One region of the Fodinibius sp. genome, then DNA from elsewhere that is predicted to be linked to it. Evidence: riboswitches for the same ligand, from Rfam matches in the RefSeq annotation. Region 1 holds a riboswitch; the other holds the start of a gene.

Region 1 (5,405 bases):
CATCAGACTGAGCCGCTTTTTTTCACCCCCGCTTAGCTTTTTTACCGGGGTATACTGCATTTCGGGAGAAAACAGGAAGTGCTCCAGAAACTGCGAAGCGGATATCTTTTTCCCGCTTGACAGTTTGATGACTTTGGCCACGTCTTCAATCACATCGATCGCCCGCTGGTCTTCATCAAAGAGGAGTCCTTCCTGCCTGTAATGGCCGAATACGATGGTTTCTCCCGTCCGTATCTTCCCCGAATCGATTGGTTCTTCCCCTGTAAGCAGTTTGAGGAAGGTGCTCTTGCCGGCACCGTTTTTGCCGATAATGCCGATCCGTTCGCCTTTCTCAAAGTCATAATAAAAACTGTCGAGAATGGTCTCGTCCCCATAACTTTTGGAGACATTGATCAATTCCAGGATCTTGCCGCCCATCCGGTGCATATCCATCTGGAGGCGGAGTTCAGGCCCCCCGGGACCCGTGTCCGTCTTGTCTTGAAGCTCTTCAAAATCATCGATGCGCGATTTGGATTTCGTCGTCCGCGCTTTGGGAGAGCGCCGCATCCACTGAAGCTCCTTTTTATAAAGCTGATTGGCCTTGTGCATCTTTTTCCGCTCGATTTCCTGCCGTTCCGCCCGTTTTTCAAGGAAATATTGATAATTTCCATCATGGTGATAGATTTTACCGTCCTCCAGCTCAATAATGTGATTACATACGCGATCCAGGAAATAGCGGTCGTGTGTGACCATCAGCAGTGTTTTGGTACTCTTTTTCAGGTACTCTTCGAGCCACTCGATCATATCCACATCCAGGTGGTTGGTCGGCTCGTCGAGGATCAGAAAATCCGGATCGTCCAGCAGCACAAAGGCCAGGGCCACCCGCTTTCGCTGTCCCCCCGAAAGAGTGCCGATGGACTGGTCCAGGTCGTGGATATCCAGCTTGCCGAGAATCTGTTCCATCCGCTGCTCGTAATCCCAGGCGTCGGCCGCCTCCATGGCTGCTGCGGCTTTCTCGAACGCCTTCCGGGTTTTCTCATTGTAATTTTCAGCCTGCTCCCGGGCTGCTTTTTCATACTGCTGGATGAGCTGAACCATCCTGTTGTCGCTTTGCGCAATGTAGGAGCGGATGGTCTTGCGCTCATCCAGCTGCGGGTCCTGTTCGAGGAAGCCGATGCTGACGTCGTTTTGAATCATCACCTTGCCGGCATCCGGGGTCTCCCTGCCGGCCAATATCTTCAGCAATGTAGACTTTCCCGTACCATTTTCAGCGATCAGGGCGGTCTTGTCCCCCTTTGAAATACCGAAGGAGAGATCCTCAAACAGCACCTTGATACCGTAGTTCTTGGCCAGGTTTTCAGTTGACAGGTAGGTCATGAATCGTTTTCGACAAGATTATTAAGAGTGAACGTCGTGGGTGCGGGGCATAAGATAAGAAAAGTAATACGGACTCACAGCCTTTTCGCCGGATCCTGGTATGTTGGGAATAGCATTGCCCCGGGGCTGAACATCCGGGTAAGTTTCCCGTTGGCTTATATGACAGAATACCGTTACTTTAATCATCTATTTCTAACCTACTGATTCATTGACGGTTTGTCCCGCTGCAGGCGGGACGTTAAAAGGGAATCCGGTGACCTGTGCCGTGTGGCCACGGGTAGTCCGGAGCAGTCCCCGCTGCTGTAAGCTCTTAACCCTTGTTTCTCAACACTCTTTTGTGAGAGATACGGACTAACGTTTTTAATCCTTCGATACCACTGTCCGCCGGCCGGCGGACGGGAAGGTTGTTGAAAGCGGAGCAAGCCAGAAGACCTGCCGGCAATGATGATGGAAAAGCTTTCGGGAGAAAAGCCGTACCGATGTCAACAAGGCGATCCTTTTTTCGACATGCATACTACAATAGACGTGCCTGTGCGGTCCTTTTGGTCGCCGTTCTGCTCGCGGCGGGTTGCCAATCGTCTGCTTCCGAAGGGCAGCCAAACTCCCCGGAACCCGACACGGTAGCCGTCGATTTTTCCCACAAGGCAGAGGCCGATTATGCCGAGGGATTTCGCATCAGTTACCGCGACAACTACAAGCTTCTGGAAATTATCAATCCTTTTCAGGATCGCCTCGACACGTTGCGCTACTCCCTGGTACCAAGGGAGATAGCAGATCAGGTTAACGTAAAAAATACCCGAAAAATCCCCATTCCCGTCCGCACCCTGGTCGCCACTTCCGCCACTCATATCGCTCTCACGGATATGCTCGACGCCAATGAAAGGGTTACCGGAGTGGTGGGCGCCGATTATGTCTATACCCCGGAGGTCCGCCAGCGAATAGAGGAGGGGACCATAACCGGCTTCCAGGAAGGGGAGCTCAATAAGGAAAAGGTGCTTGCCCTCGATCCCGATCTGCTTATGGTTTCCGGGGGACCCACATCACAGTTTGATCATTACCGCGTACTGATGGATTCCGGTATTGATCTGCTGGTGAATTCCGAATGGCTGGAGACGACCCCGCTTGGCAAGGCGGAATGGGTCAAGGTGATGGCGGCCCTGTTAAACAAAGAAAAGCTGGCCAACAAAAAGTTTGACAAGGTAGCCCGGCAATATAACGATTTCAAGGCAGCGGTTGACACGGTGGAGGATAAGCCGATGACGATCAATAATATGCCGTACAAGGGCGCCTGGTTTGTCCCGGGCGGGGAGAGTTTTACCGCCCGGTTTCTCAAGGACGCGGGAGCGGATTACCCGTGGTTGGAGTCTGAGGAGACCGGGGGACTCCGAAAAGCATTCGAGGTGGTGTACCGGCAGGGACTGGAAGCCGATGTCTGGTTGCACCCTGGAACCGCAAAAACAAAAGAGGATATTTTAGCCAAAGATGAGCGCTTCCGCGATTTTAAATCATTTCAGACCGGCGAAATCTATCATAACTATCGGCGTTCCACCCCGTCGGGGGCGAATGACTTTTGGGAGTCGGGGGTCGTACGTCCCGACCTCGTTCTGGCTGACCTGATCAAAATTTTCCATCCTGAAATCGCGGGCGACCATGACTTTTACTATTACGACAATGTTGAGTGATGACTGATCAGCCAAGGGATCATAAAAGGCCGTATCGCATGGGAATTCGTCCCCTGTACTTTTTCCTCCTCGTGACGGGGGTCGTTGGGCTTTTCCTGTTAAACCTGGCGCTCGGCTCGGTGAATATCCCACTTCCCGATATTCTGCATATGTTGTCGGGAGGAGAACCCCGGGAACCGGCCTGGCAAAAGATTCTGATCAACATACGCATACCCCGCGCTGTTACCGCTATCCTGGCCGGCAGCGCGCTTTCCGTGGCGGGACTCCTTATGCAGACGCTGTTCCGTAACCCGCTGGCCGGACCATCGGTGCTGGGCATCACAGCGGGCGCGAGTCTCGGCGTAGCGGTGGTAATGTTAGCCGGCGGGACGATCACGACTATTTTTGCCATCCGGCAACTGTCCGCAATGGGGAGCTGGTTGATTATATTAGCGGCAAGTATCGGTTCGGCAGCGGTATTGTTGCTTATCCTGCTTATCTCCGTAAAGGTTCGGGATAATGTGACGCTGCTTATTATCGGTTTGATGGTCGGCAATATGACCATCGCTCTGGTGAGTATCTGGCAGTATTTCAGCCGGCCGGAACAGATCCAGGACTACCTGATATGGACGTTCGGCAGCCTGGGAGGGGTACCGCTCAGCCAGCTTTGGATGTTGGGCGTCCTGACGCTCGCAGGAGGAGGCATGGCCATGCTGCTGTCCAAATCGCTCAACGGGCTGTTGTTAGGCGAAAATTACGCGCGCAGCATGGGCTTGTCCGTTTCCAGGGCCCGGATATGGATCATCGTAAGCACCAGCCTGCTGGCCGGGGGCATCACGGCCTTTTGCGGGCCTATCGGTTTTGTCGGGATTGCCGTTCCCCATTTGACCAGGTCGCTGCTGGGCACGAACGAGCATCGCGTGCTCGTTCCGGGGACCCTGTTGATGGGAGCGATGCTGCTGCTGGGCTGTGATGTCATCGCCCAGATGCCCGGCTCTACGGCGACCCTGCCCATCAGCGCGGTCACTTCGATGGTGGGCTCTCCGGTGGTGATATGGGTGATCATTCAGCGCAAAAACCTGCAGGCTTCCTTCTGATGGATAACCCTGAACCTATCATATCGAGCCGGGATTTGGAGATCGGATTTCCGACGCGGGGACGTCGTCGTACCTCCACCACCGTGGCCCGCCATATTGATGTGTCGCTGCACAGGGGAGCGGTTGTTTGCCTGCTGGGACCCAACGGATCGGGAAAGTCAACGCTTATCCGCACGCTCGCCGGGCTGCACGCTCCATTGAGCGGGACGATCCATTTATCGGGGGAAGAAATAAGCGGTCTTTCTGTCAGGGAGGTCTCCCGGAAGGTAAGTACGGTGCTGACCGACCGTCTTACGATCGGTAATTTAAGCGTATACGAGCTGGTGGCCTTCGGTCGTTCGCCCTACACGGGGTGGTTCGGTTCGCTGGACCAACAAGATGAAGAAAAAATAGCCTGGGCTATTGAATCCACGGGTATTGAACCGTTTGTCGACCGCGACGTACTGCACCTGAGCGACGGGGAGCGTCAAAAAGTGATGATCGCCCGGGCGCTGGCGCAGGATACCTCCGCTATCTTGCTGGATGAGCCCACGGCTCACCTGGACCTGCCCAACCGGGTGGCGATTATGCGCCTGTTGCGTCGTTTGTCCCATAATACGCGAAAGGCGGTTTTACTGTCAACCCATGAGCTGGACCTCGCCCTTAAAGCGGCCGACTCGCTGTGGCTCATTGACCGGCAGGGCAGGGTGGTCACCGGCACGCCCGAGGATCTGGTGCTGGACGGTACGTTTGAAGCGGTGTTTGCGCAGGACAGCTTCGATTTCGACCGTGCCACCGGTTCGTTCAGGCTTCACGAACCTTCCAGAGGGTCGATCTGCCTGCATGGGGATGCCGAGGGCGTCTTTTGGACGCGACGGGCCCTGGAGCGCTCCGGCTATGAGGTATCAGAATCGAATGGTACGGAGCTCCGGGTGGTGGTACAGCCGTCCGGGAAGGAATTCCAGTGGGAGATCAGCTATGAAGGAGAGCAATACCCCTGCCATTCGGTCCGGGATTTGATCCATGAGCTGGGGAAGTTGGAGTCTTAATTTAAGTGATTTTTTTGTTCATTTTTTGAGCGGCCAAAAAACGAATAAAAAATACCGCCGGGGGATAACAAGATAGTGTTCTAACTATAATTCTCTTTCCGGGAAGCGTTTTTCCAAATGAGTCGTTATTCTAAAACAGCTTTCCTGTTCTCCCACGGACCCGGTCAGATTTCCTGATTCTGGTATAAGACCAATTTTCGGATGATGACGATAATAGAGCCTCAAGTGTCTGTGGGATTTGTGTCTTTCATGCCGGAGCAAAA
Region 2 (9,699 bases), on a different contig from region 1:
TCCATCTATGTTGTTATGTTATCTATATAACTCTGTTTATGTTATGGAACTGGGCCCGGCCCCCCCCATAAAATTTTTTTTGACGTAGCTAATCAGGATTTAAGTCTGTAATGATACATTATACTATAGCGTCTGACAGTTCAGTAAGCTTTCGAATTCGTTTTACGAAATATTTAAGCAGTCCCTGGCTTAATTGAACCCGGTCTTCCAGCAGGTCATAAAAGTCTATGCGATCAATAACCAGAAAACTGGATTCTTCTTTGCAGATAGCTGATGTTAACTGTTCTTCACCATCAAAAAATCCCCATACTCCGATTGCAATAGGATCGGTAAGTTCTTTTCTCAGTTCTCCATTGCGGTGCAATTGAACCTTACCATTGATTAATATGAACATAGATTGGGAGCGGTCTCCCTCTTTAAAAAGAACTTCATTGTTATCGGCCGAATAACTTTTGGTTATGCCAGCGAGGTGGGCTAATTGTTCGGAAGCAATATCTGCAAATAGTTCAATACCCTGTAAAAAAATTACCCGTTCTATCGTTGTTTCCATAGTTGTGCATTATATAAAATTATATTATCGCGCATTTCTTTTCATGACCAGTTCAGCCGTTTCTCTAATGAGTTCATTGGGAGAATATACTGCTTTTTTTACTTTTGCCTGAAGCGTATCAGGACACTGGGGAGATACACTGTAGATAGCGCAAACCTGCAACCAAAGATCTTCTCCTTCTATTAATTGATGCAATCCTTCATCATAACGTTTTTCAGGAATATCAAATAACTGGCGGCCCCGTGTAAGTTTTATCCTTTCGTTTTGATGGTCTCCAATGGGAAAAACATATTTTCGATCTGCTTCCGTTAAAACATTATCCAAAAATTCGATAGCTGCAGAACGTTTATCAGTTGACAAACTTTGAAGAGCCAGGTATGTTCCATACATGTCTTTGGGATCATAAATAAGACCCAGCAAGCGGAACAGGCGCTCTACGTTTTGCCCCATTTTTTCGTCAAGAGCCTTCAGTAGTATTCTGTTTGGTCGATTCGGCCGATTCGGAGGCTGAAGCTGTTTTATCGAGAGCAACTCAAAATAATGCAATGCTTCACTTTTGATGGTTTGACGTACTTTTTTGATATCCATTTCAAGTGATGGACGTTCCCGGATCAGTTTATTCAGGGCTTTGATGACGTGGTAGCGGAGGTCAGTATTTTGAATGTCGATCATATCAAACAACTGATCTGCTGTAGACTGCTCAGGGAGATGAGAGAAAATACCCGGTATACTTTTTCGAATATTCTTATCCAGGGTACGGTCAAAAAAACGATTTTTATAGAGAATCAGGTAATCGGTGCCATAGGAAGCGAGTGTTTTTCTGATTTCAATCTTGAATTCGGGGTTTTTCAATTTTTCAATTAATAGAGGTATAAAACGATCACTTTTTTGACGACCAATACTGGAAATAGCTTTTCTTACCACTGAAGGATGTTCATCATTCAGTAGTTTTGACAAATATTTGTGTGCAATCGTATCATTTTCAATATATCCCAGTGCATCCGCAATCTGGGCTCTTATGACTACTGCATCTTTCTCTTTTTTATCCAAAAGCTGGTCAAAAAATTCAGGTTCTACCAGGTCAGTAGCTGATCCCCTGTGTTTACTGGCGCAACCGAGGGCCGCCGATTTCAGTTTGTAGTCGTTGTGTGCCAAATACGATTTAATAATACTGGTGGGATCCTCATGCGAGTGCTTGCACAGGTAATAGATGGTTTCCAACCGTATTTCCGGATCCTCGTCTTGTAATAATGTTATTATCTCTCCGGTGAGATTCAGACTCTCCACACCTTGCAGCATAATCAAAGCTTGCAGTTTTATTTCACTGTTCTGATGATCCAATAGTTGTCTTAGATCTTCCGCAATCTTTTCGACGTTACTGTCTTTCAGTAAAAAGAGGGTATGCAAAACCTGTGAATCACTGGTGCTATGTAATGATTCCTTGATAATGGAATAAATAGTGGATTCATTGAGGTTAAGGGCCATACTGTCGGTCCCGATAAGCTGTTTCTGGATTGAGCTTCGAAACTTATTCACATATCCCTTTTTGGCTCGTATGCCAAGCAAAATCCAAATGATCAATAATGTGATAACGACATAGGTCAGCAGATATACCGACCAGTTGAGTACGACAATAAAGCCCAGTAATACGACCCCTCCCAGTCCACGGGAAAAGCGATCCACAAAGATATCAATGAAAATTTTAGTTTGTTCTTTGGTATGCTGGGAGATGGGTAAAAAAAGCAGTTCACGGCCTGTTTTATCAATGGAGTAGCGGGTAGCTCCATCGAACCCATTTAAAATAACGATCGATGCCAGTACGGGTTCAACAGCCATCAGTATAGCTCCGATCATCATGCTAACGGGACGCGATAAAATAGCACCCGACAGGCCCATTTTTTTTATGATCTGCGAAGATAGCAATACTTGTATACCTAAAGAAGCCAGGCTGACACCGGCATAAAAGGTACCTATAAATGCAGTTAAGCCCGCGGTTTCGGGATAGGCGTCAAAAGCAAGTGCTTTAAACTGGTAATCGGTAAAAGTAGTGGTCATCATTGTCAGACCTATGATTCCGGCTACTGTAAGTTGATAACGGGATGCCACAATTTTTTGGGCAGCTTTGAGGGGAGAGGAGATTCGAGTACTTTTTTTATTGGCGTCCAGCTTCGATTCAGGAGTTGAGATCTTTGGAATAAAAAACAAGAGTCTCATCGCCAGAATTAATAACCCCACACAAATATAAAGCAGATTCTCTGTAGAAAGATCAATTAGTGAGACGATGAGACTGGAGGCTTCACTACCGGCAATAGCTCCTAAAATAGCTCCGAGTGTAAGGAATGGAAAAACCCGTTTTGACTGTGCGGGTTTAAAAACAGCATTCGCTAATATCCAAAACAATGAGATTACCAGAATCCCAAAAATGCCCACCCAGATATAAAAGGTCATGAAAATCCATTCCATATCATATTGAAACAACCAGCGGATAAACAGAATGTTGACTGCCAGTCCCCCCAGTGTCCAGATAAGGACTGACCGAATGGGATAGCGTCTCATAAATCCGGTGAGAAGATGGGTAACCGGAATGGAAATCACTGCCAGCAGAATATAAACATAGGGAAGATCCTCCGGCCCATTGGAGGTGAGAAATAAGCTATCTCGTGCAGGCTTTAGAAAGTACAGGATGACCATCAGAATAAAATGGATTACGAACATCAGCAGTACCGACCGCCATTCGTCCTTTCGGATGTCATAAAATATGGAGATAAGTTTCTTCAAACTGCTTTATTTGTTTTTGCAGGAAGTGTTCTAATTGTTTTCTAAACTCGTGTGCCTTCGGTATCTATTCTTTTTAAATTCTCTGCCTGCGCAACGGACTACTGACATCTAAAATACAAGAATAATCAGGCATGCAAAGGATAGCCTCATAGGTGTTCTCACCCTATCCAGACCGCAACAGTCAGACTGGGTACGGCGGTCAATACTTTGGAAAATGGCTGTAAAACATATTGATAAAGGTTTTTACCTTGTACTTTGTATCTTGTTTGGCTTGTACAACGCTTCTTTAACAGACTGGTTGATTAGATAATTAAGGTTCTTGTCACGGGTCGACATAATTGGTAACAAATAGCAGACTGGGAATAGCTGGGAATCCAATTGAACCAAATGTTTTTGCTATGGATAAAAATAACAAAGTGATACCTACCTCTTGACCACTTTTGCCGGCTGTTCTACTTCATCTCCTGTAAAACTTGCTCCCAGCAGTTGTGACCGATAATCCTGATAAAAGTTAACCAGCAAGCCTCTTTTCAGCAGTTTAAAACTGATAAAGTGGCAATGACCAAAAAAGAAGAGCGACATTAACAGGATATTGGGCCACTCTCTGCACTTAATATATAATTTTTTTTCGAAATAGTATGAGTATGTAAATGAGGCCACCAGCCCGCCCGTACCGTACTTTGCCAATATCTCTTCATCGAAATGTTAACAACTTCGGCTAAATGTGGAAAAGTAATCGTTGACAATGAACGCAGAAGCTGTTTTCTTGAAAGTAAGATTTAAAGGTGTCCGCTAGTCGGCGGATGAAAAGGGAATCCGGTGATCCCCGAAGAGGGAGAATCCGGAGCTGTTCCCGCAACTGTAATCCGATATGTTTCCTTGTTAAGCCACTGTCTCAGCCCCAAAAGAGATGGGAAGGATCAGGGAAATTTCGGGAAGCCAGGAGACCTGCCTTTAAATTGACTAAACGAGGCCTTCGGGAGTTAAGGCGTTGTTGGAAGACAGGTCTGGTGCATGTCTATATTATGAGTTATATGATATTTATATCTCCTGTCTTATCAACGTTTTAGCATTCCCTCCCCGTATAATTATAAGCTAAAACAAGGTATTACTCATGCTTACTCATAACCTCGGATACCCGCGGATAGGTATCAACAGAGATCTTAAAAAAATCGTAGAATCTTATTGGAAAGGCGATGTAAGTAAATCAAAACTGGTGGAATCCACCGAAGCGCTTCGGGTGATGCACTGGACCAAACAGAAGGAAGCCGGAATAGACTGGGTGCCGTCGAATGATTTCTCCCTATATGACCAGGTGCTGGATACGGCGCTGCTAGTGGGCGCTATTCCGGAGCGATACCAGGAATTGTACCACCAGGAGAATGACAAAATTCTGAGTTATCCAATCGATACTTATTTTGCAATGGCACGGGGCATACAGAATGAAGAACACGATATATCGGCCATGGAGATGACCAAATGGTTTAATACGAACTACCACTATATCGTCCCGGAGTTTTCACCGGAACAATCTTTCCAGTGCCTTTCATCCAAAATATTTGATGAATACGAGGAGGCTAAAGCTGTTGGAGTAATTACAAAGCCTGTACTTATCGGTCCGATTAGTTTTTTGCTGCTGGGCAAGGAGAAAGATGGGGCCGGAGATTTTCACCGTCTGGATCTGTTGGATGATCTGCTGCCCGTCTACCAGGAAATCTTGGAAAAGCTTGAACGGATGGGCGTAGAGTGGGTACAGATAGAAGAACCGTTTTTGTCCCTCGACCTGGAGGAAAAAGCAAAAGAAGCCTTCCGCCAAACCTATCAAACGCTGGATGAAAACCGGGAGGAGCTGAACCTGTTGTTGACTACCTATTTTGAGGGATTGGGAGTAAACACGGAGCTGTCGTCCGGATTGCCGGTTGAAGGAATTCATATCGATCTGGTAGAAGCCCCCGGTCAGCTTGATGAGGTGCTCGACGCAGTGGATGAAAAACAAGTCCTTTCACTGGGATTAATTAACGGCCGTAACATCTGGAAAGCAGATCTTGAAACGACAATAGAAGTTATTCAACAGGCTGAAGAAGTGCTTGGGAGCGATCGACTTTGGATAGGGCCTTCGTGCTCGCTGTTGCACTGTCCGGTGGACCTGGAGCAGGAGACGGACGAGACGGCGCTGCCTGCCGAGGTGAAACACTGGATGGCTTTTGCTAACCAGAAGCTGGAGGAGCTATCTTTGTTGAAAAAGATTGCAGAGGGTTCGCTAACAGATGAAGAGGAAGTACTCGTAAGGGCGCACCAAGAAGATCTGGCCGATAAGGGAGAGTCATCACTGGTGCATAATCCCGATGTGAAAGAGCGCATGGAGAATCTGGATGATGGGTTCCTGCACCGGGACCACTCCTACAGAGAGCGCAAAAAGATACAGCAAAAGCATCTGAATCTGCCGGATTTATTTCCTGCTACCACTATCGGTTCCTTTCCACAAACCAAAGAAGTCCGGCAATGGCGGGCCGATTACCGTAAGGGAAATCTGTCCCGGAAAGAATATGAGCAACATATCAAAAAGGCGATAGACGAGCTGATCCAAAAGCAGGAAGAGATTGGTCTGGATCTGCTGGTCCACGGTGAATTCGAGCGCAACGATATGGTAGAATATTTCGGCGAGCAGTTTGCCGGTTTTGCCTTTACCCGCAACGGCTGGGTGCAAAGCTACGGGACCCGCGGTGTGAAACCGCCCATCATTTATGGCGATGTCCACCGGCCGGAAGCGATTACCGTCAAGTGGTCAGCCTACGCGCAGTCCCAAACGGATAAGCCGGTAAAAGGAATGCTCACGGGTCCGGTAACCATCCTGCAGTGGTCTTTTCCGCGCGACGACCAGTCTAGGTCTGAAACCGCTAAGCAGATTGCCCTGGCCATCCGCGATGAAGTCGAAGACCTGGAGGAAGCCGGCATCCAGGCTATCCAGATTGATGAACCCGCCTTTCGGGAAGGGCTACCGCTGCGGCGTGACGACTGGGACCGATATCTTGAATGGGCGGTAGATGCCTTCCGCATAGCTTCTACGGTGGTTGAGGATTATACACAGATCCACACGCATATGTGCTACTCGGAGTTTAATGATGTGATCGAACATATCGCCCGCCTGGATGCGGATGTGATCTCCATGGAGACTTCTCGTTCCCAGATGGAGCTTCTGGATGCCTTTGTGGAGTTCGATTATCCCAATGAAATAGGTCCGGGCGTCTACGATATCCATTCTCCGCGGGTACCGTCGACCGAAGAGATGGTCGAGCTGTTAGAAAAAGCCGCGGATGTACTTGAGCCTGAACAGATTTGGGTCAACCCCGACTGTGGACTTAAAACCCGCGGCTGGGAAGAGACGCTGCCGTCGCTGGAAAATATGGTGGAAGCAGCCCGCCAGATGCGAAAGAATATATAAAATTTTTAATATGTGCGGACGTACCATGGTATGTCCCGACAAATCTTATTTATTTATGAATAACAAATTAATTGGACGCACTTCCGTACGCGATAATATTAAACTCAGTGAAGACCCATCATATCCTATTTTCAAGGAGCTGTATGAGAAACAGAAGAAAGCAATATGGTTTCCAGAGGAGTTAAACATTCAGCAGGATGCGTTGGACTATCACTCGCTTTCGGATGATGAAAAAGATCTTTTTGATACGGCTGTGGGCTACTTCTGCTCCTCGGAGCTGCTGGTTCAGAATGTGCTGGTGAATTCCTTCTTTCCGCTGCTCACCGATCCCCATGCCAAGATGAGCTTCAGCACCCAGTTGTTCATGGAGAATATCCACAGCGATTTCTTTGAGATTGTGCTGCAGTCCTTTGGCATGGACCGCGAAAAGATGTACGATGTGGCCTTTGACGATCCCATCCTGCGCAAAAAGCAGTCGCTGATTGTGGATGAGATCGACAAGATCAGCTACGGGCAGATCGATCCGGAAACGCTCGGGGGACAAAAACAGATCTTGCGGGCTATCCTGCTGAATAACATTATCCTGGAGGGGATCTTCTTTTATTCCTCCTTTGCGCATTTCTTCGCCCTCAAGGATATGGCCAAGATGAAGAATGTGGTATCGGGAGTGGAGCTGGTACTGATTGATGAGTCGCTGCACCTGCAAAATGGCATTGAGGCGATCCTGATCATGCTGGATGAAAATCCAGGGATTGTGGAAGATACCGAGTACGTGCAGGATATACGAGACGTTATTTTGGAGGGAACAGCCCTGGAAATAGAATACGTAAAGCACAAGTTCGGGGAGCGCACTATTTTGGGTATATCATACGGAGAACTGGAGCGCTACCTAAAGTATATCACCGATCGACGACTACAGGAGCTGGGTTTTCAGCAGGAGTTTCATATCAACGAAAATCCACTGCGATTCCTCCAAAAAGAGGACGTAAAGAAGCTGATCAACTTCTTCGAGGTCTCCTCGACTGAATACACGAATTACTGAGATGTTACAGCCATCCTTCCAGTAAGGACGTGGCATGCCCCGTCTCAACAAACACCTTTTAAAGGGCTAGCAGTCTATCAACCAAACCCCATCACCATGAAACGAACAGTCATAAAACGCGACGGAACGGAAGAACCATTCAGGACACAGAAAATTATTAATGCCATTTTTGAAATTATAGAGGGACTGGAGGTAGAGGACGACTACGAGCTGGTCTTTCTGATCATGAAGGAGCTGGATCTGAAAGTGCCGGAGCGGGTGTCCACCGAAGAGCTCGACCGGCTGGTGCTGAAGGCCATAGAACAGCTCATCCCCAGGCACCCGGTCTACGATACGCTGGCCACAAGGCAGCTGCTGAAGCTCATTAACAAGCGGATTGACCGGCGGCTGGATAATTTCAGGGAATACCTGGGAAAAGGATTTGAGCAGGAGCTGCTGCATGAACGCCTCAACGACTTCGATTTTGATCTCCTGGAGAAGTCCCTCAACTTTGAGCGAGACCGCCTGCTCGGCTATTTTGGCCTGACCACCATGAATGATCGCTACCTGATGAAAAACCGCGATGGAGAGGTCATGGAAAAGCCGCAATGGTTTTTTATGCGGGTGGCCATGGGGATCGGCAATTCCAACGAGGAGATCATCAGGATCTACAACAAGCTTTCTAAGCTGGAGTACCTGCATTCCACGCCAACGCTGTTTAACTCGGGTACCGTTACCTCGCAGTATTCTTCCTGTTATGTGAGCGTCATCGACGACTCCCTGGATTCTATCATGGACAAGGCGCGCGAAACGGCCTTCCTGGCAAAGTATGCCGGGGGCGTGGGGACCGATGTCAGTCGCATTAGGGCTACGGGCTCTAATATCGCCTCGCTGAATGCGCCCTCGTCCGGGGCCATTCCCTTTATCAAGATCTTCGACACGCTGGTCAATTCCATCCAGCAGGGGGGGCGCCGCCGCAGCTCGCAGGTCGTTTCCATGCAGCCCTGGCACCTGGATATCGACGGCTTCCTGGACCTGCGGGAAACCACGGGCAACGCCTATTTTCGGACGCCATCGCTCAACACGAGCTTGTGGATGCCCGACGAAATGATGCGCCGTATCGACCAGGGAGAGCCGATCTACCTGTTTGATCCCGGTGAGTGCCCCGAACTGGTGGATTCCACCGGTGATGATTTCAAGAAAAACTATGCACGGCGTATTGAACAGGCCGAAGCCGGTGAGCTGGAGCAGTACAGGAAGCTGGACAGCCAAGATTTCTTCAAAAAATACCTCTTCAAGCTGGCGAAAACGGGCCACCCGTGGCTGATCTTCAAGGATGAGCACAACCGCCATAACCCGTGTCCCCAGTACAGCGTGATCAACAGCTCCAACCTGTGTACCGAGATCTCCATCCCCAACCGTCCCGATTCCACGGCCGTTTGTACGTTGGCTTCGGTGAATCTTTCGAAGCATGTGAAAGAGGGTAAAAGCGACATCGACTGGGAGAAACTGAAAGATACGCTTGAGACAATGACCCGGGGACTGGATAACATCCTGGACAAGAATTTTTATCCCTCAGAAGCCGCCCGGCAGAATACCATGGACTTGCGTCCCCTGGGGATTGGACTCATGGGTTTTGCGGAGGCTCTGATTGACCTGGATATTCCCTATGATTCAGAGGAAGCCGTTATCCTGGCCCGGAAGCTGGGAGCCTTCATGCGAAAGATCGCTTACCGTACCTCGCGGGAGCTGGCCAAAGAGCGCGGGGCGTTCAGGCATTACCGGGAGATGGAAGAGCAGGGTAAAGGGTATGATTATGCGCCGCGCCGCAACGCCGTGCTGCTGGCCATTGCGCCTACTGCCTCGATCTCTATCATTACCGGCACGACTTCCTCCATCGACAGCTAT

Evidence for each region. Region 1 has a riboswitch for cobalamin ahead of ACESLU_RS09705 (ABC transporter substrate-binding protein). Riboswitches for the same ligand answer to the same signal wherever they lie in the genome.
Region 2: linked by a shared signal. The riboswitch ahead of metE (5-methyltetrahydropteroyltriglutamate--homocysteine S-methyltransferase) and the one ahead of ACESLU_RS09705 (ABC transporter substrate-binding protein) in region 1 are both predicted to bind cobalamin.

Annotation. Positions count from the first base shown of each region.
Region 1 covers NZ_JBEPWZ010000156.1:554-5,958, forward strand. The annotation lists gene ACESLU_RS09700 (ABC-F family ATP-binding cassette domain-containing protein) at 1-1,356, opposite strand, end outside; cobalamin riboswitch at 1,552-1,811, shown strand; gene ACESLU_RS09705 (ABC transporter substrate-binding protein) at 1,836-3,038, shown strand; gene ACESLU_RS09710 (iron chelate uptake ABC transporter family permease subunit) at 3,038-4,114, shown strand; gene ACESLU_RS09715 (ABC transporter ATP-binding protein) at 4,114-5,142, shown strand.
Region 2 covers NZ_JBEPWZ010000006.1:12,900-22,598, forward strand. The annotation lists gene ACESLU_RS01065 (Crp/Fnr family transcriptional regulator) at 119-550, opposite strand; gene ACESLU_RS01070 (Npt1/Npt2 family nucleotide transporter) at 575-3,328, opposite strand; cobalamin riboswitch at 4,095-4,299, shown strand; gene metE (5-methyltetrahydropteroyltriglutamate--homocysteine S-methyltransferase) at 4,443-6,770, shown strand; gene ACESLU_RS01080 (ribonucleotide-diphosphate reductase subunit beta) at 6,826-7,812, shown strand; gene ACESLU_RS01085 (ribonucleoside-diphosphate reductase subunit alpha) at 7,909-9,699, shown strand, end outside.